DNA from 4 places in the Streptomyces sp. NPDC029674 genome. Region 3 is predicted to be linked to each of the others. Evidence: riboswitches for the same ligand, from Rfam matches in the RefSeq annotation. Region 3 holds a riboswitch; each other region holds the start of a gene.
The links. Region 3 has a riboswitch for cyclic di-AMP ahead of ACI2L3_RS09955 (transglycosylase family protein). Riboswitches for the same ligand answer to the same signal wherever they lie in the genome.
Positions count from the first base shown of each region.

Region 1: linked by a shared signal. The riboswitch ahead of ACI2L3_RS27950 (M23 family metallopeptidase) and the one ahead of ACI2L3_RS09955 (transglycosylase family protein) in region 3 are both predicted to bind cyclic di-AMP.
Region 2: linked by a shared signal. The riboswitch ahead of ACI2L3_RS28100 (C40 family peptidase) and the one ahead of ACI2L3_RS09955 (transglycosylase family protein) in region 3 are both predicted to bind cyclic di-AMP.
Region 4: linked by a shared signal. The riboswitch ahead of ACI2L3_RS16435 (NlpC/P60 family protein) and the one ahead of ACI2L3_RS09955 (transglycosylase family protein) in region 3 are both predicted to bind cyclic di-AMP.

Region 1 covers NZ_JBJDPY010000012.1:279,076-286,193, reverse strand. The annotation lists gene trmB (tRNA (guanosine(46)-N7)-methyltransferase TrmB) at 2-763, shown strand; gene ACI2L3_RS27960 (PrsW family intramembrane metalloprotease) at 807-2,153, shown strand; gene ACI2L3_RS27955 (aldo/keto reductase) at 2,174-3,118, opposite strand; gene ACI2L3_RS27950 (M23 family metallopeptidase) at 3,257-4,342, opposite strand; cyclic di-AMP (ydaO/yuaA leader) riboswitch at 4,354-4,501, opposite strand; gene ACI2L3_RS27945 (PP2C family protein-serine/threonine phosphatase) at 4,723-5,883, opposite strand; tRNA gene ACI2L3_RS27940 (tRNA-Met) at 6,059-6,132, opposite strand; tRNA gene ACI2L3_RS27935 (tRNA-Lys) at 6,261-6,333, opposite strand; gene ACI2L3_RS27930 (LamG-like jellyroll fold domain-containing protein) at 6,482-7,118, opposite strand, start outside.
Region 2 covers NZ_JBJDPY010000013.1:9,571-16,688, reverse strand. The annotation lists gene ACI2L3_RS28110 (ATP-dependent Clp protease proteolytic subunit) at 1-155, shown strand, start outside; gene ACI2L3_RS28105 (hypothetical protein) at 163-471, shown strand; cyclic di-AMP (ydaO/yuaA leader) riboswitch at 829-1,005, shown strand; gene ACI2L3_RS28100 (C40 family peptidase) at 1,009-1,482, shown strand; gene ACI2L3_RS28095 (DUF6328 family protein) at 1,564-2,136, shown strand; gene ACI2L3_RS28090 (ATP-binding protein) at 2,186-2,638, opposite strand; gene ACI2L3_RS28085 (helix-turn-helix domain-containing protein) at 2,910-3,773, shown strand; gene ACI2L3_RS28080 (DUF397 domain-containing protein) at 3,783-4,007, shown strand; gene ACI2L3_RS28075 (8-amino-7-oxononanoate synthase) at 4,040-5,200, opposite strand; gene bioB (biotin synthase BioB) at 5,321-6,502, shown strand; gene ACI2L3_RS28065 (adenosylmethionine--8-amino-7-oxononanoate transaminase) at 6,495-7,118, shown strand, end outside.
Region 3 covers NZ_JBJDPY010000003.1:560,703-567,820, reverse strand. The annotation lists gene ACI2L3_RS09975 (exopolyphosphatase) at 123-1,064, opposite strand; gene ACI2L3_RS09970 (DUF501 domain-containing protein) at 1,061-1,600, opposite strand; gene ACI2L3_RS09965 (septum formation initiator family protein) at 1,623-2,102, opposite strand; gene eno (phosphopyruvate hydratase) at 2,218-3,504, opposite strand; gene ACI2L3_RS09955 (transglycosylase family protein) at 3,826-4,548, opposite strand; cyclic di-AMP (ydaO/yuaA leader) riboswitch at 4,553-4,700, opposite strand; gene ACI2L3_RS09950 (transglycosylase family protein) at 4,896-5,975, opposite strand; gene ACI2L3_RS09945 (cytochrome P450) at 6,095-7,118, opposite strand, start outside.
Region 4 covers NZ_JBJDPY010000006.1:179,400-186,517, forward strand. The annotation lists gene ACI2L3_RS16425 (M23 family metallopeptidase) at 1-549, shown strand, start outside; gene pcrA (DNA helicase PcrA) at 585-3,062, opposite strand; cyclic di-AMP (ydaO/yuaA leader) riboswitch at 3,318-3,474, shown strand; gene ACI2L3_RS16435 (NlpC/P60 family protein) at 3,482-4,708, shown strand; gene ACI2L3_RS16440 (hypothetical protein) at 4,803-5,156, opposite strand; gene ACI2L3_RS16445 (NlpC/P60 family protein) at 5,502-6,569, shown strand; gene ACI2L3_RS16450 (hypothetical protein) at 6,649-7,118, shown strand, end outside.

The sequences.
Region 1 (7,118 bases), on a different contig from region 3:
GGTGCAGGCGGCGCCGCGGTTTCCCGGGGGGCCGGCGCCGGACCCCGCGGGGTCGCACCACGAGCGGCGGATCCGCAGCTTCCAGCCACGCCGCAGCCGGGTGACCACCAGCCAGGGGGACGCGCTGCGTCGGCTCTGGCCCAAGTGGGGGCTGGACATCGACGGGCTGCGCACGCTGGATCTCGCCGAGCTGTTCGGGGACGGGGAGACGCCGTCCGCCAAGCCCGTCGTCCTGGAGATCGGCTTCGGGATGGGCGAGGCCACCGCGAAGATGGCCGCCGCCGACCCGGACACCGGCATCCTCGCCGTCGACGTGCACACCCCCGGCCAGGGCAATCTCCTCGGCCTCGCCGAGCGGAACGGCCTGACCAACGTCCGCGTGGCCAACGGCGACGCGATCATCCTGCTCCGCGAGATGCTGCCGCCCGCCTCCCTCGACGGGCTCCGCGTCTACTTCCCCGACCCCTGGCCCAAGGCCCGCCACCACAAGCGCCGCCTGATCCAGCCGGAGTTCCTGACGCTGGCCGCGCCCTCCCTCAAGCCGGGCGCGATCCTGCACTGCGCGACGGACTGGGAGCCGTACGCCGAGCAGATGCTCGAGGTGCTCACCGCGCACCCCGACTTCGAGAACACCCAGGCCGACGGCGGATACGCCCCACGCCCCGACTTCCGCCCCCGCACCCGCTTCGAGGGCCAGGGCCTGGACAAGGGCCACGTCGTCCACGACCTGCTGTTCCGCCGGATCGCCCCGCCACAGGACTGAGGCACCGTCGCGGTCACTTGCCACCCTCGTTAGGGTCGACGACGTGGCCACCAGTCCTCCGTATCCGATACCCCCCGAGGCGCCCGCCCCGGGGGAGCTGCGCCGCGTGCGCTGGTGGCAGCGGCGCGCGATACGCGTGGCCGCACTCGTCACGCTGCTCGCCCTCTCCGGCCTGGTGATCCTCGCCCTGGTCAGGGAGCAGACCGGCACCGAGGGCTTCCTGGTCGGGCTCGGCCTCGCGACCGTCCCCGTACCGCTGCTCGTCGCCGCGTTCCGCTGGCTGGACCGGGTCGCCCCCGGCCCCTGGCGGAACCTCCTCTTCTCCTTCTCCTGGGGCGCCTGCGCGGCCGCGCTCATAGCGATCGTCGCGAACAGCTTCGCGATCCGCTGGATAGCCACCGCCACCGCCGACCCCACCAGCGCCGACACCCTGGGCGCGACCGTCATCGCGCCGATCGTCGAGGAGAGCGCCAAGGCGGCGGCCGTACTCCTCGTCTTCCTCTTCCGCAGACGCGACTTCACCGGCATCGTCGACGGCATCGTCATAGCCGGGGTGACCGCGACCGGTTTCGCGTTCACCGAGAACATCCTCTATCTGGGCAACGCCTTCGTCACCGACCAGCTCAGCCGCGACAGCGGCCTCGCGTCGGTGACCGCCGCGACCTTCTTCGTGCGCGTCGTCATGTCCCCGTTCGCGCACCCGCTGTTCACCGTCATGACCGGCATCGGCTTCGGCATCGCCGCGCTCTCGGCCGAGCACCGGCACCTGCGCCGCGTGCTGCTGCCGCTCACCGGGCTGCTCCTCGCGATGGGCGTGCACGCGCTGTGGAACGGCTCGGCGGTCTTCGGGCAGTACGGCTTCTTCGCCGTGTACGCCCTCTTCATGCTCCCGGCGTTCGGCCTGCTCACCTGGCTGGCGATCTGGACCCGGCAGCGCGAACTGCGCATGATCCGCGCCGAGCTGCCCGTGTACACGGCGGCGGGCTGGCTCACACCGCCCGAACCGTACGCGCTCGGCTCGATGCGGGCCCGCGCGCTGGCCCGCGACTACGCCTCGTACACCTGGGGAAAGGCCGCGGCCCGCACGGTCGCGGAGTACCAGATGTACGCGACGTCGCTGGCGTTCCTGCGCCACCGGGGGCGCCGCGGCCGCGCCGGTGCCGACTTCGTCGTACGCGAGCGGGAGCTCCTGGAGAAGCTCTGGGAGCGCCGTGAGCCGGCCCGCCCAGCCCTGGCGTACGCGGCCGGGGCGACGGCGCCGGTGATGCCCCCGATGCCGTACGCGCCCTATGCGCCGTACGGCCACGCCCCGCCCCCGTCCCCCTACGGGCAGCCGCAGCCCTACCCGGCGGCCTACGGCTACCCGGCGTACAACCCCTACCGCTCCTAGGGCACGCCTCCCCGGAACCCTCAGGCGGACGCCGCGGTCAGCGCCGCGACCTCCGCCTCCGTCAGCTCCAGGTCGGCCACCGCGAGCAGCGCGGGCAGCTGCTCGACCGTGCGCGCCGAGGCGATCGGCGCCGCCACGGTGGGCTGGGCCGCGAGCCAGGCGAGGGCCACGGTCGCGACCTGCGCGCCGCGCGCCCCGGCGATCTCGTCGAGCGCGGCGAGGACACGGTCGCCCCGCTCAGTGCCCACGTACTCCTCGACCCGGCCGCTGCGCGCGCTCTCCACCTGGGCGCCGGGGCGGTACTTGCCGGTGAGGAAGCCGGACGCGAGGCCGTAGTAGGGGACGGCGGCGAGGCCGGAGCGGGAGGCGACCTCCTGGAGCGGGCCCTCGTAGGTGTCGCGGGAGACGAGGTTGTAGTGCGGCTGCAGCGCGACGTACCGCGCGAGGCCCTCGCGGTCGGAGAAGTCGAGGGACTCCTGGAGCCGCTCGGGCGTGATGTTCGAGGCGGCGATGGCCCGCACCTTGCCGGCCCGCACCAGCTCGTCGAGCGTGCCGATGATCTCCTCGACGGGGACCGACGGGTCGTCGTAGTGGGTGTAGTAGAGGTCGATGTAATCGGTGCCGAGGCGGCGCAGCGAGGCGTCGACCGCACCCTTGACGGTGGTCGCGGAGAGGCCCTTGTACTCGGGGTGCGCGCCGGCCTTCGTGGCGATGACGACGTCGGAGCGGTTGCCGCGCTCGGCCAGCCACTCACCGATGACGGTCTCGGACTCGCCGCCCCGGTTGCCCTCCACCCAGGCCGAGTAGACGTCGGCGGTGTCGATGAAGTTGCCGCCGGCCGCGGTGTAGGCGTCGAGGACGTCGAAGGACGCCGTCCGGTCCGCGGTCCAGCCGAAGACGTTGCCGCCGAGGGAGAGCGGGAAGACCTCGAGGTCGGAAGAGCCAAGCAGGCGAAGAGAAGTCATACGTTCCTCAACGCGGCCGCCGGAGACGGAATTCCGTGTATGGCTCACCGAAACGGCAACCGGCAGCCCTGGCGTCGGGGGGTTGTCGCCAGGACCGCCGGAGTATTCGGGGGAGTACGGCTGTGTCCCGGGGCCATGTCAGGGGTTCAGACCCTTGCTCTGCAGCCAGCCGAGCGGGTCGATCCCGGAACCGCCGGGCGTGTGGACCTCCAGGTGGAGGTGGGGGCCCGTGACGTTGCCCGTCGCGCCGACGCGGCCGATGACGTCGCCCGTGCTGACCTTCTGGCCCGCGCTGACGTTGAGCGACGACTGGTGGCAGTACCAGACCTCCGTGCCGTCCTCGAGTTCGAGCACGGTGCGGTAGCCGTACGCGCCCGCCCAGCCGGCCTCCTTGACGGTGCCGGTGTGCACGGCCTTGAGGGGGGTACCCGTGGGAGCGGCGAAGTCCAGACCCGTGTGATGCCCGGAGGACCACATGGAACCGGCGTCACCGAAGTGCGACGTGAGGGTGTACGAGGAGGTGGGGATGGCGTAGCTCTTGGCGAGCTCGGCCCGGCGCTCGGCCTCGGCCTTCGCCTTCCGGGCCTCCTCCTCCTTCTTCTTCTTGGCGGCGGCCTTGGCGTCCGCGGCCTTCTCGGCCGCTTTCTGCTGCTCGGCGGCCTCTTCGGCGGCCTTCTTGACGGCGGCCTCCTCGGCCGCGGTCCGCACGGCGGTGTCCGCCTGGTCCTGCTGGTTCTCGGCCTGCTGCATGATGCGGGCGCGCAGCGCCTCGCCCGCGTCGGTGGTGCCCTGCTCGGCGTCGGCGGTGCTGACACCGGCGGCGGTGAGCGGTGCGGCGGCCGCGACCGTGGTCGTCTCCGGCGCGTCGTCGGCCATCAGGGAGCCGACGCCCGGCAGGGACTCGGCCTCGGGCAGCGAGTCCGCGACGGCGCCGACGCCCGGCAGGTCGGGCATGGATATGGAGACCGGCGGCTTGCCGTCCTGCGCGGTGGCGATGCCGCCCGCGCCGACGGCGGCGATGACGCCCACGCCGAGCACGGTGGAGCTGCGGGCGAGGCCGCCGCCGCTCTTCTTGTGCACGCGGTGCCTGCCGCGGACGGGACGGATGGACTCCTCGGTGGGGTTCCACTCCTCGAAGGTCTCGGTGGAGCCCTCGTCGTACGAACCGAAGTCGTCGTCATTCGGCACGTACACGGCTTGGGGGGCAGGCCGGTTGGACGCCACTGGGGCGCGCTCCTTTCCTTCCTTCTCGCCTACCGGGTTAGCTGACGGGTTCGGAGCAGGAAGGTCTCCTACGAACAGCCGGCGCGTAGGCACAGCTGCCCGATTCACCCCAAGTTGGTGGTTCCCCGGCTCCCTTGCGGGATTAGGCGCGTGCGCGCGGAGCCGCCTCGAGTGACGGCTGGGACGACCGCGCTGCGTTATCGAACGTTAATAGACAGGGGGTCCGTATTCCAAGCCGTTCCGGTTGATCGTTAACGCTCATCGGCTGTACGTACCGGGACACGAGGGTGCGGAACGGGGCGAGTTGACCCCGCCCCTCCAAACACCGGAGCTTCACATTTTCTTGACAGAGCGTCAGTTGTTATGCGGAGCGGTGTACTTCAGTCACCACCGGTGACCCCCACCTCGCCGGCGGTGGGCCGCCGCACCGCGAGCAGCGCCATGTCGTCCGTCATCGCGCCTCCGGTGTGCCGCCGCACCTCCCCCGCGAGGGCGGCGAGCAGCGCGTGCGGGCCGCCCCTGCCGGGGAAGATCCGCCCGCCGAGCCGCGTCGCCGGATCGTAGAACTCCCCCGCCGCGTCGCGCGCCTCCGACAGGCCGTCCGTGTAGAAGAGCAGCGTCGCGCCGGGCGGGAACTCCGACTCGTCCGCCCGGTCCGGCCAGACCCCGAGGTCGCCCATGCCGAGCGGCAGCGCCGGCTCGCTCGCCGACATGACGCACAGCCGCCCGTCGCCGCGCAGCAGCAGTGGCGGCGGGTGCCCGCGGTTGATGAGGCGTACGGAACCCTCGCCGTGCCGGATCTCGGCGAGGACGGCGGTGGTGAACCCCTCGAACGCGTCGAGACCGTCGCGCCGGGTGCCCTCGCGGGCGAGCGCCCGCTCCAGGCGCTGCGCCACCGCCTCCAGGGTGGCCTCCTGCTCGGCGGCCTCCCGGAAGGCACCGATGACGACGGCGACCGCCGCGACTGCGCCCATGCCCTTCCCGCGTACGTCGCCCACGATGAGCCGTACGCCGTGCGGGGTGTCCTGCACGGCGTACAGATCGCCCCCGATGAACGCGTCGGCCTGCGCGGCCTCGTACCGTGCCGCGATGTCGAGCCCGCCGATGCGCGGGTCCGGCGCGGGCAGCACGGCGCGCTGAGTGGCCTCGGAGATGGAACGGGCGATGGCGAGCCGGTCGTTGCCGCGGCGCACGACACGGTTGATCACGATCGCGAGGGCGGCGACGGTCGCCACGGTGACCACTTCGGTGACGGCCTCGACATGGCTGCTGACGCGGTTGCCGTAGTGCAGGAAGAGGACGGCGCCCGTGGCCGCGGCGCCGGTCAGGACGGTGTTGAGCAGCGAGTAGAAGGGGGCGGCGATCAGCGGGGCGGCCGTGAAGAGCGGGGCCGCGGTGAACTCGGCCGGAGTCGCGGCGTCGTACCCGACACCGACCATGAGGAGCAGCAGCGGCAGTATCCGGACGAAGGCACGCTCGGTCCCGGTGGCCCCCCTGGCCGCCCTGGCCTCCCTGCCGCCGGGTCCTCCTCGCTGCCCCACCGCTTGTCTCCCGCCGACTCCGCGCCCATGACCGCGCTCCACTCAGGGTTCCCGCAGCGGGGGAAGGGTGCGACCCGTGTGGGCCGAGCGGGTTACGGACGCGTACGCCCTCTGGGGCCACGGAAAACACCCAGGGCCCGGAACCATGTTCTGGTTCCGGGCCCTGGGTCTTCAGTAGCGGGGACAGGATTTGAACCTGCGACCTCTGGGTTATGAGCCCAGCGAGCTACCGAGCTGCTCCACCCCGCGTCGGTGAACCCAACAGTACGCCATCCGGAGGGGTGCGTCGAACCACTTCCCTCGCGGCCACCGGGCACCCGCCCGGAACGACGCGGCGCCCGCATCCACCGAGGTGGGTGCGGGCGCCGCGCAGCGGGTAGACCGTGTGGGACTCGAACCCACAACCAATGGATTAAAAGTCCACTGCTCTGCCAATTGAGCTAACGGTCCTCGTCGGTGCACCCCCGAGCATAGCGGGACGGGGCCCGCCATCCGATCGGGTATTGCCGTCGAGGACCGGTGCTGTTGCGGAATGAGAGGTTCCGCGACCTGTGGAAGCCTCCCGCGGACGCTTCCGCGGGAGCCCACCTGCCGAGCGTCAGATCGCCCCGCTCAGCCCCACCACCTCCTGCTCACTGAGCACGCCCGTGTAGGCGTGCACGTCGTCCACGGCCCCGTGCAGGTACTCGCCCTGGCCGACCCGCAGCCCGCCGGTGGCCTTCCACGCGTGGTGGAACGGCGCACGAGCCTGCACCGTGCCGTCGACGTACAGCAGCACCTCGTCGGCCCCGTCGTCGTACACCACCGTCAGGTGGTGCCGGTCACCCGTCGATGCCCAGTCGTTGTCCGCCTTGAGCGTCGTCGTCTCCGCTCCCGCCCGGTCCTCGTGAGCCAGGGACAGCTCCCATATCTGCCGCTCCGGCGTGTACCGCAGCGTGGCGAGGTCGCTGTTCTCGCCCGGCAGGGAAAGAACTGTCATCGTCCGGTCCGCTGCGGCCGGGTCGAGCCGCACGTGTGCGGCCAGCGAGAAGCTGTCGCCGGTGTCCACGACCGGAGCGCCGGTCGCGGCGAAGTCACCGTCGCCGTCGAGGAGCAGTTCCCCCTCGCCCACCATCACGGGGTCCCCCGGACCGCACGCCGGGTCCAGCGGATCGCACGTCTGGTCGTCACGACGGATCTTCGCGTCGCCGCCCAGCTTCAACGGCTGCCCGCCGTCCTCCTCGGGGCTCACTCCC
Region 2 (7,118 bases), on a different contig from region 3:
TGCTCGTGCGGCACACGGGACAGAGTCCGGAGCGGGTCGGCGCGGACATCGAGCGGGACAAGATCTTCGACGCCCGGGCCGCCCTGGAGTACGGGTTCGTGGACCGGATCGTCCCGAGCCGCAAGAGCTCGCTCGCCGCCCGCGATCCGAGGTGACGCACCGATGCCGCCGCCCGAACTGCCGCCTCTGCCCGCCCTGACGCACGCCGAGGCGGAGTTGATCGACCGCTATCTCGAAGTCGTCGACCTGCTCGGCCGCATCAACCCCGCCCGCGCCGAGCACACCTACGGCGGACTGCGCGCCGCCCAGGCGCTGGTCGGCCGGGCGACCGCCCTGCGGGACGCGCTCGCCCTCATGCACCAACGGGGCGAGAGTGAGGTGCACGCACCCACGCTGGCCCGGGCGTTGCGCGTTCTCGACGGCGAGCGGCGGGCCCGGCGGCTCACCGTGCCACCCGCGCAGGGCTGCTGAGACCCCGTCGGCCGCCTCGCTCCCGGCGCCGGAACGTCTGGGTCCATTTCGAAACGGACCAGTCGGGCTACCCCGGACGGCGTACGCGCACGTCGTTATCCGCACGGTCCGAAGTTGCGACGAGTGAGTACAGCAGGGGCGGAATTATGTATTCCGCTGCTGGTCGAGCGGTCGTCAGAGAGTGCGGCCGCAGGTCGAATTCGGCAGTGTCCACCTGAACAGGTCAGTCGTGAGTAGCCTCACAAAACACCGTTTCGGCTCGGTTTTCGGGCCCTTTTCGGGTCAAGATCCCTTCCGACGACAAGCCCCCGCCACAGCGGCGGGGCGGTCCGGGCGGACGCCGAGTCCTGCCGCCACCCGGATGACCGGTCGACATCGGTGCAACGGCAGGAGTGGAGGACCCAGGTACGACGGGCCCGTCCGAGAAGTCGGGACGACGCCCTTGGGGTTAAGCCGCAGAGCATGACGCGGCCGGGCATCTTCGCCTGCCCGAACCCGACAGGTCATCCTTCACAGGCGGCTGACGAAGGGTTGCGCATGACCGCGCTGAATCATGTTCCGTCGCTGCTGAGCAGGACCGGTGCCGCATCGGTCCTCACGCTCGCCGTCGTAGGCGGCACCGTCGTGGCCCCCGGGCTCACGTCGGAGGCCGAGGCAGCGACCCACGGGACGAAGGCGCTCAAGATCGCGGCGTCCAAGAAGGGCTCCCCGTACGGCTACGGGGCAGCGGGACCCAACCGGTTCGACTGCTCGGGGCTGACGCTCTACTCGTTCAAGAAGACGGGCAAGAAGCTGCCTCGCACGGCCGCCGCGCAGTACAACAAGACCAAGCACATCTCCAGGTCCCAGCGGACCCGCGGCGATCTGGTGTTCTTCCACTCCGGTCGGAACGTCTACCACGTCGGGATCTACGCGGGTAACAACCGCATCTGGCACGCCCCCAAGAGGGGGACCGTGGTGCGCCTGGAGAAGATCTGGTCCAACAGCGTCTGGTACGGCAGGGTGCGCTGACCGAGCGGTGGTCCGCCGGCGCGCGCCTCGCACCGTCAGGTGCCGGTGCTTGGAGCGCGCCGGCGGGGATACCCGTGCGGGATGTCCGACGACTTTTCCTGCACCGCCCGCAAGGAGGCGCCGCTGGAGCGCGCGGACCGGAACTTCGCGGAGCTGCTCCAGGAACTGAGGGTGACGCAGACCGGCGTGCAGATCCTCTTCGCCTTCCTGCTCACCCTCGCCTTCAGCCCGCGGTTCCCCTCGCTCGACGCCGTGCAGCGCGGCACCTACGTCACGACGCTGCTGCTCGCGGTGCTCGCCGCGGCGCTGTTCACCGCTCCGGCGGCGCTGCACCGCTCGCTGTTCCAGCAGCGGGCCAAACCGCTCATCGTGCGGGTCTCGTCCCGGCTCGCCGCGCTCGGCCTGGGCGTGCTGGTGATGACGCTCACCGGTTCCGTGCTGCTGGTCGTCGACGTGACGGCGGGGCGGACCGAAGGGGTCTGCGCGGCCGTGGGGACGCTGCTGGTGTGTGTCGGGCTGTGGGGCGTCCTGCCGCGGCTCGTACGGCGTCCTGTGGCGCGCGTCGAGGCGGCGCCCCAGGAGGAGGCGCACATCGGCCCTGCGGGGGTGCGAGGAGGAGCGCCACGGCCGCTGCGCCGGGAGCGGTGCCGGTGACGCGCCCCGTGCCGCTGGAACCGCCCGTAGCGGGGCGCGGCCCAGCCCGTCAGTCGGCGGCTTCACGGGGGCCGCGTTGGACGGGGACCTGCCAGGGCAGCGCGATCCACACGGTCTTGCCGCCCTCGTCGGTGGGGCTGACCGAGAGCCTGCCTCCGCACTCGGCCGCCAGCCAGCGGATGATGACCATGCCGCGGCCGTTGTCCTGCTGGACGGCGGCGGGGAGCCGCTTGGGGTAGCGCGGGTGGCTGTCGGTGACACCGATGCGCAGCTGCTCGTCACGGTCGAGTTCGAGATCCACGGTGAAGGTGGGCGACTGGCCCAGAGTGTGCTGTACGGCGTTGGTGGCGAGTTCGGAGACAATGAGCCTGATCGTGTCGGCCACCTCCGCGTCACCGGGCAGGCCCCATTCCGTGAGCACACGCGATACGTATTTCCGGGCGGCGGGGACCGAGACAGGATCGCTCGGCAGGGTGACGGAGGCTTCCTGGTGGTCTGCCATGGCGACATGTCCCTTTCCCGCCGGGACCGGTCTCCGACTCGCGGCGGATGACTCGAGGACAGTCCCGGACTGGTGCTTCGCGCCAGCCTGCCACTCCTTGGCCGGTCACGGGTGGCGATCCACCGAGATGTGCATATATCTGTCGCTCGAAGCGGTGAACTCTGCTACGGCAGACCGTATTTGGGCGGGAGAGCGGTACTTCCTCTAATCTCGCCTACTGCCCCGCCCTGCCGCCGGGAGATCCGACGGCTCCGTCCGGAAGGAGACGGGCATGCAGTACGGCCCCGCGGTGCGCCGTCGTCAGCTCGGCGCCGCCCTGCGCGCCCTGCGCGCTCACGCGGGACTCACGAGCAGCGAGGCGGCGGCCAAGGTCGGCTGGCACCAGTCCAAGGTGAGCCGGATCGAGACGGGCCGCAGCGGTGTGAAGGCCGCCGACGTGCGGCTGCTGATGGAGGCGTATCAGGTCAAGGATCCGCAGCGCAGCGAGCTGCTCATCGCGTTCGCCGGGTCCGACGATCCGGGCGCGGGGCGTCATCACTGGTGGAAGGCCTATCGCGATCTGCTGCCCGCCACCTACCGCGATTTCATCAGCCTGGAGTCGCAGGCGAGCTGGGTGCGCACCCTGGAGACCACGGTGGTTCCCGGCCTGTTGCAGACCTCCGAGTACGCGCGGGCGGTGACCCGGGCCGCGCTCGGCGGGCTGCCGGAGGATCAGGTCGACGCGCTGGTGGAGGTCCGGCTCGCCCGGCAGGACGTGTTGCGCGCGGATCCGCCGTTGCGGCTGAGCGTGGTGATGGACGAGGCGGTGCTGCGGCGCCCGGTGGGCGGTCCGCGGGTGTTCGCGGGGCAGTTGGTGCGGTTAAGGGAGGTGTCCCACATGCCTCACGTCCGACTGCAGGTGTTGCCGTTCACCGCGGGCGAGCATGTGGGTCTGATCGGTCCTTTCGTTATTTTTTCATTTCCGGACATTGCTGATCTGGATGTGGTTGTTCTCGACCATTTGACGAGTAGCCTCTACCTCGAACGGAAAGAAGACCTCCAGGCGTACACGGAGGCCTTCAACTCCCTTCAGGTACAAGCGCTCTCACCCGAGGACTCAACGGATTTCATCGCCGGGCTATGCGACGGCGCGTAAGGAGGCACAATGACCGCAATGCCTCGGTACGTACCTTCCAGCACGAGAATTCAAGGTGCGCGGTGGCAGCGCAGCAGCTACAGCAACGGAATGAACAACTGTGTCGAGACAGCCACACTCGACTCGGGTCCGTCGGCCGGCCTGCGCGCCGTGCGTGATTCCAAGAACACCGCAGGGCCCGCCCTGCTCTTCTCCCCCGGCCCCTGGGAGTCGTTCGTCAACTGCCTCCGGTAGGCAGTCCCGGCCCGTCGCGGGTCCGGCACGCTTCACCGGGGTGCGTTGCGGCTGATCACCCGTACCGCACCGGCGATCTGCGCGTCGGTGAGATCGGCGCGGGCGGTCAGCCGCAGCCGTGAGATGCCGTCGGGCACCGACGGCGGCCGGAAGCAGCCCACGGCGAGACCCTCCGCCCGGCAGTCGGCGGCCCACTGCACGGCCTGTTCCGGTGACGGTGCGCGTACGGAGACGACGGCGGCGTCGGGCCGTACCGCCGAAAGCCCCTCGGCCGTGAGACGGCGGTGCAGCTCGGTCGCGACCTCGCGGGCCCGTGCGGCCCGGCCCGGCTCGCGGCGCAGCAGGCGCAGGGCCGCGAGTGCGGCGCCTGCCGCGGCGGGCGCGAGGCCGGTGTCGAAGATGAAGGTGCGGGCCGCGTTCACCAGGTGCTCGATGACCTCGGCCGGGCCCAGTACGGCGCCGCCCTGGCTGCCGAGGGACTTCGAGAGGGTCAGGGTGACCACGGTGTCGGCCGTGCCCGCGAGCCCCGCCGCGTACGGGGCGCCCCGGCCGCCGTCGCCGAGCACACCGAGTCCATGGGCGTCGTCGACGATCAGTCCGGCGCCGAACTCCCGGCAGGCGGCGGCCAGTTCGGTGAGCGGTGCCATGTCGCCGTCGACCGAGAACACCGAGTCGGAGACCATGACGGCAGGGCCTTCGTGGGCGTCAAGCACCTTGCGTACCGCTTCCGGGTCGGCGTGCGGCACCACCTGCGTCGTCCCGCGCGCGAGCCGGCACCCGTCGATCAGGGACGCGTGGTTGCCCGCGTCGGAGACGATCAGCGAACCGTGCGGGGCGAGCGCGGTGACGGCGGCGAGGTTCGCCGCGTAGCCGGAGGAGAAGACGAGGGCCGCCTCGAAGCCGCAGAAATCCGCGAGCTCACGCTCGAGCTCCGCGTGCAGTTCCGTGGAGCCGGTGACGAGCCGGGACCCGGTCGCGCCGCCGCCCCAGCGCCGGGCCGCGGCGGCCGCGCCCTCGGTCACCTCCGGGTGCCGGGTCAGGCCCAGGTAGTCGTTTCCCGCCAGATCCAGGAGGCCGCCCGCGTCGGCGGGGCGCGGGCGCAGGGTGCGGACGAGTCCGGCGTCCGCGCGCAGCCGCGCCTGCTCGTCGAGCCAGCCGAACGCGCCCGTCACGGGGTGCCTGTTTGTAGACATTGCACAGACCTTAGTCGCCGTGCCACCTGGCCAGGGTGTGGCAATACCCACACCTCAAACCGTTTCTGTTGTGCGAACTCTCCTTGGCCCGGCAGGCTGCGGTGCGTAAGGATCAGCGCCATGGACCTGCTGAACACGCTGGTGGACAAGGGGCTTCGGCGCGAGCTGCCGACCCGCGAAGAGGCGCTGGCCGTCCTGGCCACCTCCGACGACGAACTCCTGGACGTAGTGGCCGCCGCCGGGAAGGTGCGGCGGCAGTGGTTCGGGCGACGGGTGAAACTCAACTATCTGGTCAACCTCAAGTCGGGCTTGTGCCCCGAGGACTGCTCGTACTGTTCGCAGCGCCTCGGCTCCAAGGCCGAGATCCTGAAGTACACCTGGCTGAAGCCGGACGAGGCCTCGCAGGCCGCGGCGGCCGGGGTCGCGGGCGGCGCCAAGCGGGTCTGTCTGGTCGCCAGCGGCCGCGGCCCGACGGACCGTGACGTCGACCGGGTCGCGCAGACCATCGCGGCGGTCAAGGAGCAGAACGAGGGCGTCGAGGTGTGCGCCTGCCTCGGCCTGCTCTCCGAAGGTCAGGCGGAGCGGCTGCGGGGGGCGGGCGCGGACGCGTACAACCACAACCTCAACACCTCCGAGGCGACGTACGCGGACATCACCAAGACGCACACGTACGCCGACCGTGTCGACACCGTGCAGAAGGCGCACGCGGCGGGCCTCTCCGCCTGCTCGGGGCTGATCGCGGGCATGGGCGAGAAGGACGAGGACCTGGTCGACGTCGTCTTCTCGCTGCGCGAGCTCGACCCGGACTCGGTGCCGGTGAACTTCCTGATCCCCTTCGAGGGCACGCCGCTGGCCAAGGAGTGGAACCTCACGCCGCAGCGCTGTCTGCGCATCCTCGCGATGGTCCGCTTCGTCTGCCCGGACATCGAGGTGCGCATCGCGGGCGGCCGGGAGGTGCATCTGCGCTCCATGCAGCCGCTCGCCCTGAACATCGCCAACTCCATCTTCCTGGGCGACTACCTGACCAGCGAGGGCCAGGCCGGCCAGGCCGACCTGGACATGATCGCGGACGCCGGCTTCGAGGTCGAGGGCACGGATCAGGTGACGCTGCCGCGGCACCGGGTCGACGCGGCCGCCGCCGCAGGCTGCGGCTCGCACGAGGGGGGCAGCTGCGGTCCCTGCGGCTCCGAGCCCGCGGCCGAGCCGTCGGCGGAACCCGTGGCCGATGCGAACGAAGCACGTACGGACCTGGTGGCGGTACGCCGCCGGGGCGCGGGAACGGACCTGGCGCCCAATGCCTGACCTCTCCACCGCGGACCTGCTCGCGCTCGACCGGCAGCACGTCTGGCACCCCTACGGGCCGATGCCGGGCCGCCAGGAACCCCTGGTCGTCGAGTCGGCGAGCGGCGTCCGGATGCGGCTCGCGGACGGCGGCACCGAGCTGATCGACGGCATGTCGTCCTGGTGGTCGGCGATCCACGGGTACAACCACCCCGTCCTCAACGACGCGGTGCGCGGACAGCTGGACCGCATGAGCCACGTGATGTTCGGCGGGCTCACGCACGAGCCCGCCGTCGCGCTCGCCAAGCGCCTCGTCGACATGACGCCCGACGGCCTGGAACACGTCTTCCTCTCCGACTCGGGTTCGGTCTCGGTCGAGGTCGCGGTCAAGATGTGCCTGCAGTACTGGCGCTCGCTCGGCCGGCCCGGGAAGCGGCGGATGCTGACGTGGCGCGGCGGCTACCACGGCGACACGTGGCAGCCGATGGCCGTGTGCGACCCCAAGGGCGGCATGCACGAGCTGTGGCAGGGTGTACTGCCGGAGCAGGTGTTCGCCGACGCGCCGCCGGCCGGCTTCGACGCGTACGAGGAGTCGTACGCCGAGCACCTGCACGAGCTGATCGGGCGGCACGCCCAC
Region 3 (7,118 bases):
CCCCGGACAAGCCCCTTTCGGGGGCTCCGCACCCTCGAACCTCGCCCATCAGGGCCCTTTTCCTTGTGAAGAACTTCACGAACTTTCCCGACGGAGCGTCGCTCGAGGACCGCTCGAGCCCCTCAGGCGAGGGACCACGCAATGCCGTCGAGGATGTCGTGCTCGCTCACGACGACCTCGCGGGCCGACACCCTGTCCATGATCGCGAGCAGGACGAGGGCGCCCGCGGCGATGACGTCGACGCGGCCCGGGTGCATGACCGGGATCGCCGCGCGCTCGTCGTGCGTGGCGTGCGTGAGGCGCTCCACGATGGTGCTGACCTGCTCGTACGAGATCCGGGAGTGGTGGATCGCCGCCGAGTCGTACGTGTCGAGGCCGAGGGCGATCGCGGCGACCGTGGTGACCGAGCCCGCGAGGCCGACCAGCGTGCGGGCCTCCTTGAGCGGGACCGTGCGTTCGGCGAGGTCCAGGGCCGCCTCGATGTCGGCGCGGATCGCGTCCAGCTGCTCCGGCGCGGGCGGGTCGGTGACGGCTCCGTCCCGTACGAGATGACGCTCGGTCATGCGGACGCAGCCGACGTCGACGGAGCGGGCGGCCCGCACGTGGTCCGTGCCGACGACGAACTCCGTGGAGCCGCCGCCGATGTCCACGACCAGGTAGGGCTTGGCGAGGTCCGCGCGGCCCGTCAGTTCCTTCGTCGCGCCCGTGAAGGAGAACTCGGCCTCCTGGTCCCCCGAGATGACCTCCGGCTCGACGCCCAGGATGTCCAGGACGCCCCGCACGAACTCGTCGCGGTTCTCCGCGTCGCGGGACGCCGAGGTGGCGACGAAGCGGATCCGCTCGGCGCCGTGCTCCTTGATGACGGCGGCGTACTCGCGGCAGGCCGCGAAGGTGCGCTCCAGCGCCTCCGGGGCGAGGCGCCCCGTCCTGTCGACGCCCTGGCCGAGCCGGACGATCGTCATCCGCCGGTCCAGGTCGACCAGTTCGCCCGTGGCCGGGTCGGCGTCCGCGACCAGGAGGCGGATCGAGTTCGTGCCGCAGTCGATGGCGGCCACCCTGGTCATGCGGTCTCCTCCCCAGCGGGCCCGCACGGCGTGACGCAGGGGCCCTTCGCCCACCACTCCGGGAGCATCTCGATGGCCTCGTCGCCCAGCGGGTTCACGCCGGGGCCCGCGGCCAGCGAGTGGCCGACCAGGACGTGCAGGCACTTCACGCGGTCCGGCATGCCGCCCGCGCTCGGGAAGCCCTCCAGGACCTCGATGGCGTCGCGGCGCGCGATGTAGTCCTCGTGCGCGGCGCGGTACTGCTTCGCCAGCTCCTCGTCCGTCGTGAGCCGCTCCGACATCTCCTTCATGACGCCGTTGGCCTCCAACGTGCCGATCGCGGAGGCGGCCCGCGGGCACGTCAGGTAGTACGTCGTCGGGAAGGGCGTCCCGTCCGGGAGGCGCGGCGCCGTCTCGACGACATCCGGCTGTCCGCAGGGGCAGCGGTGCGCGATGGCGCGCAGGCCGCGCGGCGGGCGGCCGAGCTGCTGCTTGAATGCCTCGACGTCGGCGTCGGTGGGCTCGGTGCGCGGGGTGCTCGGCGGGGGCGTTTCCATGCCTGTCTTTCGTGTCAGTGGGTCAGTCTTCGGGACGGTCGGCCTGGTCGACGCCGTCCCAGACGTTCGAGTACCAGGGGCGCGTGGCCGCCCCCTGGTCCGTGCGGCGGCTCTTGGCCGCCGCCGGGTCGATCACCGTGAACCCGGTCTCGCCCGGCATCACATAGTGCAGGCGGTCCCGGATGCGCTGCTCCGCGTACGCGTCGTCCTGCCAGCGGGCCTTCTCGTCGCGCAGCTTCTCGACGTCCGCGCGGTGCTCGGCCTGCTGCCGGCGCAGGTCGTCGATCTCGGCGCGCTGCGAGACGTACTGCCGCATCGGGTACGCGAGCGCGACGACGAGCGAGCAGAGCACGAGCGCGAGGAGGGCGGCGCGGCCGGTGAGCCGGGAGCGGCGGGCCTGGCGCTTGGTCTGGGAGCGGTAGACCCGCTCGGCGGTCTGCTCGCCGAGCAGCCGCAGGCGGGTCGCGGTGGAGAACCGGTCCTTGGTCCCGGCCTTGGCCATGGTTCCGCCTCCCCAGAGCAGCGTAAACGTGCGTACGTCCCCGCACACGGTACGGGACCGGGTGCGGGGACGTAGGTAACCACGTGGCCACGAGGACGGGGCCTCGCGGCGCCGACTACTCCGCGGAGCGGAAGCGCGGGAAGGCGCTGCGGCCCGCGTAGACGGCCGCGTCGTCGAGGATCTCCTCGATGCGCAGGAGCTGGTTGTACTTGGCGACGCGCTCGGAGCGGGCCGGGGCGCCGGTCTTGATCTGGCCGCAGTTGGTGGCGACGGCGAGGTCGGCGATGGTGACGTCCTCGGTCTCGCCGGAGCGGTGCGACATCATGCACTTGAAGCCGTTGCGCTGGGCCATCTCGACGGCGTCCAGGGTCTCGGTCAGCGAACCGATCTGGTTGACCTTGACGAGCAGGGCGTTGGCCGAGTTCTCCTCGATGCCGCGGGCCAGGCGCTCCGGGTTGGTGACGAACAGGTCGTCGCCGACGAGCTGCACCTTGTCGCCGAGCTTCTCGGTGATGGCGTTCCAGCCGGCCCAGTCGTCCTCGAACAGCGGGTCCTCGATGGAGACGAGCGGGTACGAGGCGACGAGCTCCTCGTAGTACTCGGTCATCTCGGCGGCCGAGCGGGACTTGCCCTCGAACTCGTAGCTGCCGTCCTTGTAGAACTCGGACGCGGCGACGTCGAGGGCGAGCGCGATCTGCTCGCCGGGGACGTAGCCGGCCTCCTTGATGGCCTCGAGGATGAGGTCCAGGGCGGCGCGGTTGGAGTCGAGGTTCGGGGCGAAGCCGCCCTCGTCGCCGAGGCCGGTGGCCAGGCCCTTGCTCTTCAGGACCTTCTTCAGCGTGTGGTAGACCTCGGTGCCCCAGCGCAGGGCCTCGGAGAAGGACTCCGCGCCGATCGGGGCGATCATGAACTCCTGGATGTCGACGTTCGAGTCGGCGTGCGACCCGCCGTTCAGGATGTTCATCATCGGGACGGGCAGCAGGTGCGCGTTGGGGCCGCCGAGGTAGCGGAACAGCGGCAGGTCGCTGGCCTCGGAGGCGGCGTGCGCGACGGCGAGCGAGACGCCGAGGATGGCGTTGGCGCCGAGCGAGCCCTTGTTGTCGGTGGCGTCCAGGTCGAACATGGCCTGGTCGATCAGGCGCTGCTCGGTGGCGTCGTAGCCGACGAGCTCCGGGCCGATCTGCTCGATGACGGCGAGGACGGCCTTCTCGACACCCTTGCCCTGGTAACGGTTGGGGTCACCGTCACGGAGTTCGATGGCCTCGAAAGCACCGGTGGAGGCACCGGACGGAACGGCGGCACGACCGGTGCTGCCGTCGTCGAGGCCGACCTCGACCTCGACCGTGGGGTTGCCTCGGGAGTCCAGGATTTCCCGGGCTACGACGACGTCGATGGACGGCACGAGCATCTCCTTCTGGGAGTGTGACGCGTAAACACGATTACGCCGGGCCGCTTCGGCCCTGCGTCTCCTGAGCCTAACCGGCCCGGAGGCTTCGGCCAGCCGACCGCCCGTCCCCTGGGACGACACAAGGCCCAAATGGCGTGGAATCCGGGCGTAAGACCACGTTCTCTACTCGCTAGTAGCGAACATGGGGACAGTCACCGGGGGCGGACATGGCCCCGCCCCGGTGCGTACGGGGGATACACGCACCGGGGCGGGGAGCCCGTGGGGACGGGGTGGGACGGCCGTGCGTCCGCCGAGGCACGGCCGCGACCGGGTCCGTCAGCTGAGGTGCAGCTGCTGGCCGGGGTAGATGAAGTCGGCGTTGTCGATGATGTCGCCGTTGAGCTTGTAGACCTTCTGCCAGCCGCCCTTGACGTCGTGCGACTCGGCGATCTTCGACAGGGTGTCGCCCGTCTTGACCTTGTACTCGCCGTCGCCCTTCTTGACCGTCTTGCCGGTCGGGGTCTCGACGGTCTTCTTGGACTCGGTCTGCGGCGCGGGCTGCGGCTTGGGAGCGGCCTGCTTCGGCGCCTGCTGCTGCGGAGCGGCCTGCTGCTGCGTCTGCTGCGGCTGCGGCTTGCTCTGCTGCTGCGGGGCCTGCTGCTGCGAGCCGCCGCCGCTGCTGGGCGAGGCGCCCGAGAGGCCGACGCCGCAGGACGGCCAGGCGCCCTTGCCCTGGCCCGCGAGGACCTTCTCGGCGATCTCGATCTGCTGGGCCTTGGAGGCCTTGTCGGCGGTCGGCGCGTACTTCGTACCGCCGTACGCGGCCCAGGTGGAGGCGGAGAACTGCACGCCACCGTAGTAACCGTTGCCGGTGTTGATGGACCAGTTGCCACCGGACTCGCACTGGGCGACGGCGTCCCACTCGGACGTGGTGGCTGCGGAGGCCGAGCCGGCCGCCATCAGCGGGGCGGCGACGGCCGCGCCGGTCACGCCGACGAGCGTGGCGACACGGGTGGCCTTGGACGGGCGACGGTGCTTGCCCTTGCCGGAAAGCAGCATGAGTTGATCCCCTACACCGACGCCTGCGAGGTGAGCTGTCGGGTTCGGGCCGATGTGGTTGCCCGGCCGCACTTCTCGAGTGCGACTTCACCCCTAGCCGTTTCCGGCACTTACCTTGGGTCCCCCGCTCCTGCCCACGGCGCTCTTGAGCGACGACTGTTCCCGTCCGGCCGTTGGCAGGATTCGGCGTACCGACCGGCGGGGCTCACCAGTGGCGAGCGGTCACGACCGTAGCCACGCTCCCCACGGAATTTCAAAGACGATCAGGGCTTCTGAGACCCATCTCTCACTCGCGCCAATCCGGACAACAGGTGTCAAGTCCCCCGCAGACGCATCGTCAATTTCCGTTACTTTTCGCCCAGATCGAGGCTCTGACCGGGGAGAATGAGGTCCGGGTCGGCTCCGACGGTCTTCTTGTTCTCGCTGTAGAGCTCGTGCCATCCGCCGTCGACGCCCAAGTCGTCCGCGATGACCGAGAGGTTGTCGCCGGAGCGGACCGTGTACGTCCCGTCGGCGAGCTTCTCGGTGCGGTCGCCGCCGCGCGAGGCGTGCCGTCCGGGACGGTCGCCGGCGCTGTCGCTCTCGTCCGCGCGGTCGCCCCGGTGGCGGCCGGCGGAGGAGCCGTCGGAGTCCGCGGCGTCGTCGGCCGGTTCGGTCGACTTCTCGGGCGTGGGCGAAGTGGAGTCCTTGTCACCGGACTTGCGGGACTCGCCCTTGCCGTCGGCGTTCTCGGCGTTCTCGGCGTTCTCGGCGTTTTCGGCGTCGCCCTTGCCGCTGTCCTTGCCGCTCTCGCCGCCCTTGTCGTCCTTTTCGCCGGACTCGTCGTGATTCTTGTCTCGCGAATCGTCACCGGAGGGCTTGCGCGGGCCCTCTGACGGGTCGCCGGAGTCACCGGCCGCCTTGTCCGCCCCCTCGGGCTTCTTGGCGTCCTTGGCGTCCTTGTCGTCCTCGGAACCCTTGGGATCGGCCGAGTCCTTCGTGTCGGTCGTGTCGGGCGACTCGGAGGGCGTCGGCGCGATGGGACCGCCCGGGTCGACGTCGGCCGCGGCACCGTCCTTGGAGAGACCGGCGATCGGGGCGCAGCTCGGCCAGGCGGCGGTGCCCTGGTCGTCGAGGATCTTCTCGGCGACGGCGATCTGCTGGGAGCGGCTGGCCTGGTCGGCGCTGGTCGCGTAGTCGAGGCCGCCGTACGCCTCCCACGTCTCCTGGGAGAGCTGGAGCCCTCCGTAGTAGCCGTTGCCGGGGTTGGCGCTCCACGCGCCGCCGCTCTCGCACTCGGCGAGCTTCTCCCACGTGGTGGTCTCGGCGGCGCTCGCGCTGGTGGCGCCGAGCAGCGGGATGGCGATGGCTGATCCGGTGACTCCTGCCGCGACGATGAGGGCCGGGGCCTGGCGGGGGCGTCGGTGACGACCATTGCCGGAGAGCATGCGGGTGCCTTTCAGGAGACTGCAGCGACGACTTGGGCGCCTGGGGCGCTCAAGTCGTCGTGAACGTAGCCGCAGTCGAACGCTTGTCACAAGTCGATGCAGCGGAGATCACGTGAACATCACAGTCCTGATGGGCCGTCAGCAGGGTGTACGGCCGGACCCGTTTTCTGTGCGGTTGTGAACTCCGCCGTGAACTCCACGGGCAGTGTCCGCAGTCCTCGCATGATCAGCCCACCACGCCACCGCAAATCGGCGGGGTCCGCCGCCAGTTGCAGGTCGGGAAGGCGCCGCAGCAGGGTCGCGAGGGCGGTGCGGCCCTCCAGGCGGGCGAGCGGGGCGCCGAGACAGTAGTGGATTCCGTGCCCGTAGCCGAGGTGCTGGTTGTCCCGGCGGGAGAGATCGAGGGTGTCGGGTTCGTCGAACCGGGCGGGGTCGCGGTCGGCGGCGGCGAGCACGACGAGGACGGGGTCGCCCGCCGCGATGTCCTGTCCGCCGATGCTGAGCGGCTCGGTCGCGAACCGCCAGGTGGCGAGCTCCACGGGCCCGTCGTAGCGCAGCAGCTCCTCGATGCCGGTCTCCAGGAGACCGGTGTCGCCCTCGTCCAGGGCCCGCTGCAGCCGCTCGCGCTGCTCGGGGTGGGTGAGCAGGGCGTACACCCCGTTCCCGATGAGGTTGACGGTGGTCTCGAACCCGGCGAACAGGAGGATGAAGGCCATCGCGGCGGCCTCGTTCTCGGTGAGGTGCTCGCCGTGGTCGGAGGCCTTGATGAGACCGGAGATGAGGTCGTCGCCCGGTTCGAGGCGCTTGCGGTGGATCAGCTCGGCGAGGTAGCCGCGCATCTTCTTCACCGACCGCGCGACACCGCCGCGCGGGCCGCCCCCGTGCCGGATCATCATGCCCGCCCAGTCGCGGAAGTCGTCCTGGTCCTCGCGGGGGACGCCGAGGAGGTCGCAGATGGCGTAGATGGGGAGGGGGAAGGCGAACTCGTGGATGAGGTCGGCGGTGCCCTGCTCGGCGAACCGGTCGATGAGCCGGTCCGTCAGCTCCTGCACGCGCGGCGCGAACTCGGCCACGCGGCGGGGCGTGAACGCCTTCGCGACGAGCCGGCGCAGCCGGGTGTGGTCCGGCGGGTCGATGTTGAGC
Region 4 (7,118 bases), on a different contig from region 3:
AAGCTGGACACCCAGCTGGCGAACCTCTCCGCCGACGCAGGCGACTTCGCGGACCGCGCGAGCCGCACGCAGGAACGCATCGACCTCAAGGCCGAGAAGGCGGCCGCCGAGAAGAAGGCGGCGGCCGAGGCGGCGCGCAAGGAGCGGCTGCGCCCCAAGTTCGCCCTGCCGGTGAAGCAGCACGGCCTGAGCGCGCAGTACGGGCAGGCGGGCGTCAACTGGATGTCCGCGCACTCCGGCATCGACTTCCCGGTGTCGTACGGCTCGGAAGTCTTCGCCGCGACCGACGGCACCGTGTCGACGAAGTGGAACAGCGCCTACGGCAACATGGCGATCGTCACCGCCAAGGACGGCACGGAGACGTGGTACTGCCACCTCTCCACGCACAAGATCTCCAGCGGTCCCGTGAAGGCGGGCGAGACCATCGCCTTCTCCGGGAACTCCGGCAACTCCACGGGCCCGCACCTGCACTTCGAGGTGCGGCCGGCCGGCGGCTCGGCGATCGACCCGCTGCCGTGGCTGCGCAGCCACGGCCTCGACCCGACGTAACCCCGGCCGCCGCACCCGGCCTTACGGCCTCACCTCTACAGCTTCTCCACCGGCGCGTACCTCAGCAGCAGACGCTTCGGCTTGGGCTCTCCGAAGTCCACCGTCGCCTCGGCGTTCGCACCCGTGCCCTTCACTCCGACCACGGTCCCGAGGCCGAACTGGTCGTGCGTGACCCGGTCGCCGACGGCGAGCGACACCACCGGCTTCTCCGTCGCGCGGCGCGTGGCGAAGCCCTGCGCGCCACCGGAACGGGAGCGCGAGGAGGACAGCGACGAGGCGATTCCCGCGGCGGGGCCGGACGACGCGGGGGCGCCGACCGAGCCGGTCCGCTTCCAGTCCAGGTGGGTGTCCGGGATCTCTTCGAGGAAGCGCGACGGCGGGTTGTACGACGGCTGGCCCCAGGCGCTGCGCATGGAGGACCGGGTCAGATAGAGCCGTTCACGCGCGCGCGTGATGCCCACGTACGCGAGGCGGCGCTCCTCCTCCAGCTCCTTGACCTGCCCGAGGGAGCGCATGTGCGGGAAGACGCCGTCCTCCATGCCGGTCAGGAACACCACGGGGAATTCGAGGCCCTTGGCGGTGTGCAGGGTCATGAGCGTGATGACTCCGGAGCCGTCGTCCTCCTCGTCGGGGATCTGGTCGGAGTCTGCGACCAGGGCGACGCGCTCCAGGAAGTCGGAGAGCGTACCGGCCGGGGCGGCGCCCTCCTCGCCCTCGGCAGCCGCACTGTTGTCCTGCTCGAACTCCAGGGCCACGGCGGCGAGCTCCTGGAGGTTCTCGATGCGCGTCTCGTCCTGCGGGTCGGTGGAGGCCTGCAGCTCGGCGAGGTAACCGGTCCGCTCGAGCACGGCCTCCAGGACGACGGCCGGGCCCGCGCCGGACTCGACGACGGTCCGCAGCTCCTCCATGAGCGTGTTGAAACGCTTGACGGCGTTGGTGGAGCGGGCCGCCATTCCGTAGGCCTCGTCGACGCGGCGCAGGGCCTGCGGGAAGGAGATCTTCTCGCGCTGCGAGAGCGCGTCGATCATGGCTTCGGCGCGGTCGCCGATGCCCCTCTTCGGTACGTTCAGGATGCGGCGGAGCGGGACCGCGTCCTCGGGGTTGGCGAGAACGCGCAGGTAGGCCAGCACATCGCGGACCTCCTTGCGCTCGTAGAAGCGGACGCCGCCGACGACCTTGTAGGGCAGGCCGACGCGGATGAAGATCTCTTCGAAGACACGGGACTGGGCGTTCGTCCGGTAGAAGATCGCGACGTCGCCGGCCTTGGCCTCGCCCGCGTCGGTGAGGCGGTCGATCTCGTCGGCGACGAACTGGGCCTCGTCGTGCTCGGTGTCGGCGACGTATCCGGTGATGCGGGCGCCCGCGCCCTGGTTGGTCCACAGGTTCTTGGGGCGGCGGCTCTCGTTCCGCTCGATGACCGCGTTCGCGGCGGTCAGGATCGTCTGCGTGGAGCGGTAGTTCTGCTCCAGGAGGATCGTCGTCGCGTCGGTGTAGTCCTCCTCGAACTGGAGGATGTTGCGGATGGTGGCGCCGCGGAAGGCGTAGATGGACTGGTCCGCGTCACCCACCACGCACAGCTCGGCCGGGTCGTCCTCGTCGCCTCCGGAGGGGCCGACGAGCTCGCGCACCAGGGCGTACTGGGCGTGGTTGGTGTCCTGGTACTCGTCGACCATGACGTGCCGGAAACGGCGCCTGTAGTGCTCGGCGACGTCCGGGAAGGCGCGCAGCAGGTGGACCGTCGTCATGATCAGGTCGTCGAAGTCCAGCGCGTTCGCCTCGCGGAGGCGGGACTGGTACATCGCGTAGGCCTGGGCGAGGGTCTTCTCGAAACCGTCGGCCGCCTGACCGGCGAAGTCCTCCTCGTCGATCAGCTCGTTCTTCAGGTTCGAGATCTTGGCGCTGAAGGACTTCGGCGGGAACTTCTTCGGGTCGAGGTCCAGGTCGCGGCAGACCAGGGCCATGAGGCGCTTGGAGTCCGCGGCGTCGTAGATCGAGAAGGAGGAGGTGAAGCCCAGCTTCTTGTACTCGCGGCGCAGGATGCGGACGCAGGCGCTGTGGAAGGTCGAGACCCACATCGCGTTCGCCCGGGGGCCCACGAGCTGCTCGACGCGTTCCTTCATCTCGCCCGCGGCCTTGTTCGTGAAGGTGATCGCGAGAATCTGGCCGGGGTGCACGCCGCGCTCGGCGAGGAGGTACGCGATGCGGTGGGTCAGCACGCGGGTCTTGCCGGAACCGGCGCCGGCCACGATGAGCAGCGGGGAGCCGGCGTGCACGACGGCCGCGCGCTGGTTCTCGTTCAGCCCGTCGAGGAGCGACGCCGGGTCGATGACCGGGCGCGGGGCGCCGTCGCGGTAGTGCGACTCCCGGGTCATGGGCGCGTCGAACTTCCCGTCGAACAGGTCGTCCGGAATGGGCTCCGGAGCGCTGTCCTCGGGCGGCGGCGGGGGCGCTTCGTCCGCGGCCCGGGAAGGCTGCAGGTCCGCCAGGAAGCTGTCATCAAAGAGGCTGCTCATCGCCTCCCGAGTCTAGGCGGCCCCACTGACAACCCGCTGCGGGTTCCGGTCAGCCCGGGTCTTCCTACGCCCCGCCCACGGACGATCACGCTCCGCTACGCCTTTGACCGCCCGCGCCACGCCCGCGTCAGGGAACTCGTAAAGTCACGAAAATGTATCGGGCATATCGAACATCAACCTTCACAGGGACCACACGCGTTGGCTAGCGTGCCCGGCGGGCCACTCGTCCCCCCACCGGCGAACCCCGCCGGGAACGGGCGGCCTCCGCCGAGTCCGACCTGTTCGGAGCCGGGGACCCACCAGAACATTGGGGTGAATCGGTCCCGTACGAAGTACGGGACCGTAGGGCAGCCTTCCGGAACACCCGCCCGAACCCGACAGCTAACCCGGTAGGCGGTCCACGGAAGGAGTCGCCTCCCTTGGCGTCGCACCGCAAGCCGCGGACCCGTACAGCCGGCCTACGCACGGCCCCCGCCATCGGCATCACGACGGCGGCCCTCACCTCCGTCGCCCTCCTGGCACAGAGCGCGCAGGCGGCGCCCTCCGCGCCGGCCAGGCCCAGCCTCGAAGAGGTCCAGAAGAAGGTCGACGAGCTCTACCGGCAGGCCGGCGTGGCCACCCAGAAGTACAACTCGGCCAAGGAGCGCACCGACAAGCAGCGCAAGAAGGTCGACCGCCTCCTCGACGACGTGGCGAAACGCACGGACGAGCTGAACGACGCGCGCAAGGAGCTGGGCTCGTTCGCCGCCGCCCAGTACCGCACCGGCGCCGTCTCCGAGACCGCCACGATGATGCTCGCCAACGATCCGCAGGGCTACTTCGACCAGAACCACCTGGCGGACCGGCTGACCACGCGCCAGAAGAAGGCGGTCGACGACTACCAGGCGCAGCAGGCGTCGGCGACCAAGCAGCGCACGAAGGCCGCGAAGAGCCTCGAGACGCTGAGCGACTCGCGGGACGACCTCAGGACGAGCAAGCGGACCGTCCAGAAGAAGCTGGGTGACGCGCGTGAGCTGCTTTCGAAGCTGACAGCCGAGGAGAAGGCGCGGCTGGCGGAGATCGAGCGGAAGAAGAAGCTGGAGGCCAAGCGCAAGGCCGAGAAGCTGGCCCGTGAGCAGGCCGCCGAGGCGGAGCGGGAGCGCAGGGCCGAGGAGGCGGCGCAGCGGGAGAAGGAGCGGGAAGCCGGCCAGGGCTCCGGATCCGGCTCTGATTCCGGTTCCGGTTCCGACGCGGGCTCGGGTTCCGGTTCGGGCTCCGGCTCCGGATCCGGCTCGGGAAGTACTGACGGCAGCTACGCCACCAAGGCCGCGAAGGTCATCGACTTCGCGGAGGCCCAGATCGGCAAGCCGTACGTCTGGGGCGCCACCGGCCCCGACTCCTACGACTGCTCCGGACTCACCCAGGACGCCTGGAAGGCCGCGGGGATCTCCCTGCCGCGCACCACATGGGACCAGGTGAAGGTCGGCACCACCGTGAAGACCGCCGACGCCAAGCCGGGTGACCTGGTGTTCTTCTACGACGACATCAGCCACGTGGGGATCTACATCGGCAACGGCAAGATGATCCACGCCCCGAAGCCGGGCGCGAACGTCCGCGTCGAGTCGATCTACTACATGCCCATCCACAGCGTGGTGCGCCCCGCGTAAGGGCGAAGCACGCTCTTGAGGCCGACGCACCTCTACGCGCGCGTGGCCCGCATCCCCCCCGGATGCGGGCCACACGCGCGTAGAGGCGGAAAACTCAGGTCCACAGCACCGCGATGAAGATGTTCGCCGTGGTCAGCAGGCCGACCGCGCCGAACATGCCCTTGTCGACCTTCTCCTCGTCCCGCTTCACATAGACCAGCGCGAGGATCACGATCAGCACGGCCATCTTGATGCCGATCTTGAGGTTGTTGACCGCGTTGTCGTCCGCCTGGTTGAGGCCCACCAGGACAACACCGGTGACGAGCATGATCAACGCCCCGTGCAGCATCCCGGGGCTGAACCGTGCGGTGCCCTGGCCCATCTGCTTCATCTGGGTCAGGAAGCCACCCAGGAGCGAGGCGATGCCGATGATGTGCAGGCCGACGAAGAGATGGATGAGTAGGTCCATGAGGCCGGAGCCTAGCCGGGTCCCCGGGCGGCCGTGGCAGGTGCCCCCATATCACCACCCCCTGACCCGGCAAGTCGGAAACGAGCCATCGGTCACAGCCGCGCGCGAAGCAGCCGTCGGCCCGCGAGCCGCACGGTCGTAGTCGGTCACTGTCCGCCCTCTTCCGCCAGTTGCGCACAATCCCTCACCAACCCGTGACGGCCAGGTTTAGCGTCCTCCACCAGGTGGCCGGCTCCCCACCGCCGTCCGACCCGGGACGGCCGTCGGTCACCACCGCCGAGAAACCCGGCGGCGGCCCGTTCCCCCTGTGCGGGCCGCCGCCGGACACGTAAGGAGCCCCACTTCGTGGCAGCGCACCGCAAGCCCAAACAGCGCTCGCTCAGCGGCAGCACGGCCCGTACCGCCGCGACCCTCGCCCTCGTGGGAGCCGCGTCGGCGACCGTCTTCGACGGCACGGGACACGCGGACCCCCGGCTCAGCCCCGCCGAGGTGAAGTCCAAGGTCGACTCGCTCTACCGCGAGGCGGAGACAGCCACCGAGAAGTACAACGGCGCGAAGGAGAAGGCCGAGAAGGCGGAGAAGACCCTCCGCGAGCTGCGCGACACGGCGGCCCGCAAGGCGGAGAAGCTCAACTCCGCCCGCAACAGCCTCGGTTCGTACGCCGCGGCGCAGTACCGCGCGGGCGGCATCGACCCCTCAGTGCAGCTCGCCCTCTCCTCCGACCCCGAACAGTTCCTGGACCGCGCGGCCCGCGCCGACCGGGCCGGCAGCCGCCAGGCCCTGGCCGTCGGCGACGTGCGGAAGCAGGTCCAGGAGATGGACCGGCTGCGCGGCGCGGCCGACGAACGCCTGGCCGCCCTCCGCGCACGCCAGGCGGAGCTGAAGAAGCACAAGAAGACGATCACCGGGAAGCTCGGCGAGGCGAAGCGGCTGCTGTCCCGGCTCACCGCCGACCAGCGCGCGGAACTCGCCGGCGCGGAAGGCCGGGAAGGCCCGGGAGGCGACAGCCGCGCCTCCCGCTCGGACGCCCGCGCCGCCTCTCCGGGCGCCGCCAAGGCCCCCAACGCCCGCGCCGCGGCCGCCGTCTCCTACGCGTACAAGGCCATCGGCAGCCCTTACGTCTGGGGCGCCACCGGCCCGAACGCCTTCGACTGCTCAGGCCTCACCCAGGCCGCCTACCGCTCGGCCGGCGTCGCGCTGCCCCGCACCACCTACGCCCAGATCGCCGCGGGGGAACGCGTCTCCCGCTCCCAACTCCGCCCCGGCGACCTGGTGTTCTTCTACTCGGGCATCAGTCACGTCGGCCTCTACGTCGGCAATGGCCAGATGATCCACGCCCCGAACCCGAGCGCCCCCGTGCGGCTCGCGCCGATCGACCAAATGCCGTTCGCGGGCGCCACACGCGTGGCGTGAGCGGACACACCGGTGACCGAAGTGAAGGCTGCGGGGCGCGGCGAGCAGGCAGAGCGCGCCCACCAGTAATGTCACGTGCATGCCTAGCCGTACGCTGCCTCCGCCCCCGCCACCTGTGTATCTGCGCACCTGGCCGGACCGGCAGACGCTGCTCACCGATCGCGGCATGGCCCTGGAGGAGCTGCGCAGGCGACACCTCGGGGTGAGCCGGCTCCTGCTGCTGTGGCTGTGCGGCCTCGGCGGCGTCGTCGGCTGGGCGCTGCTGATCCAGCCGATCCGGTACATCGACGACGAGGACGCCAGCGCCTTCCTGCTGGGCCCGGTCCTGGTGGTCCTCGGCCTGGCCGCGCTGGTCCCCGCGGTGATCGGCGTCGTCCTCGGCATCCGCCACGACCGACGCGTCCGGCAACTCATGGACGCCTGGCTCGCTTTGGACAGCCACCCGCCGTCCGACGCCCGGCTGCGCTCCCCCGGCCTCAGCCTCCTCTGGCTCCTGTCCTCCCTCGCCGTGTGCACATTGGGCCTGTGGGCGTCCTTCACCTCGGCCGC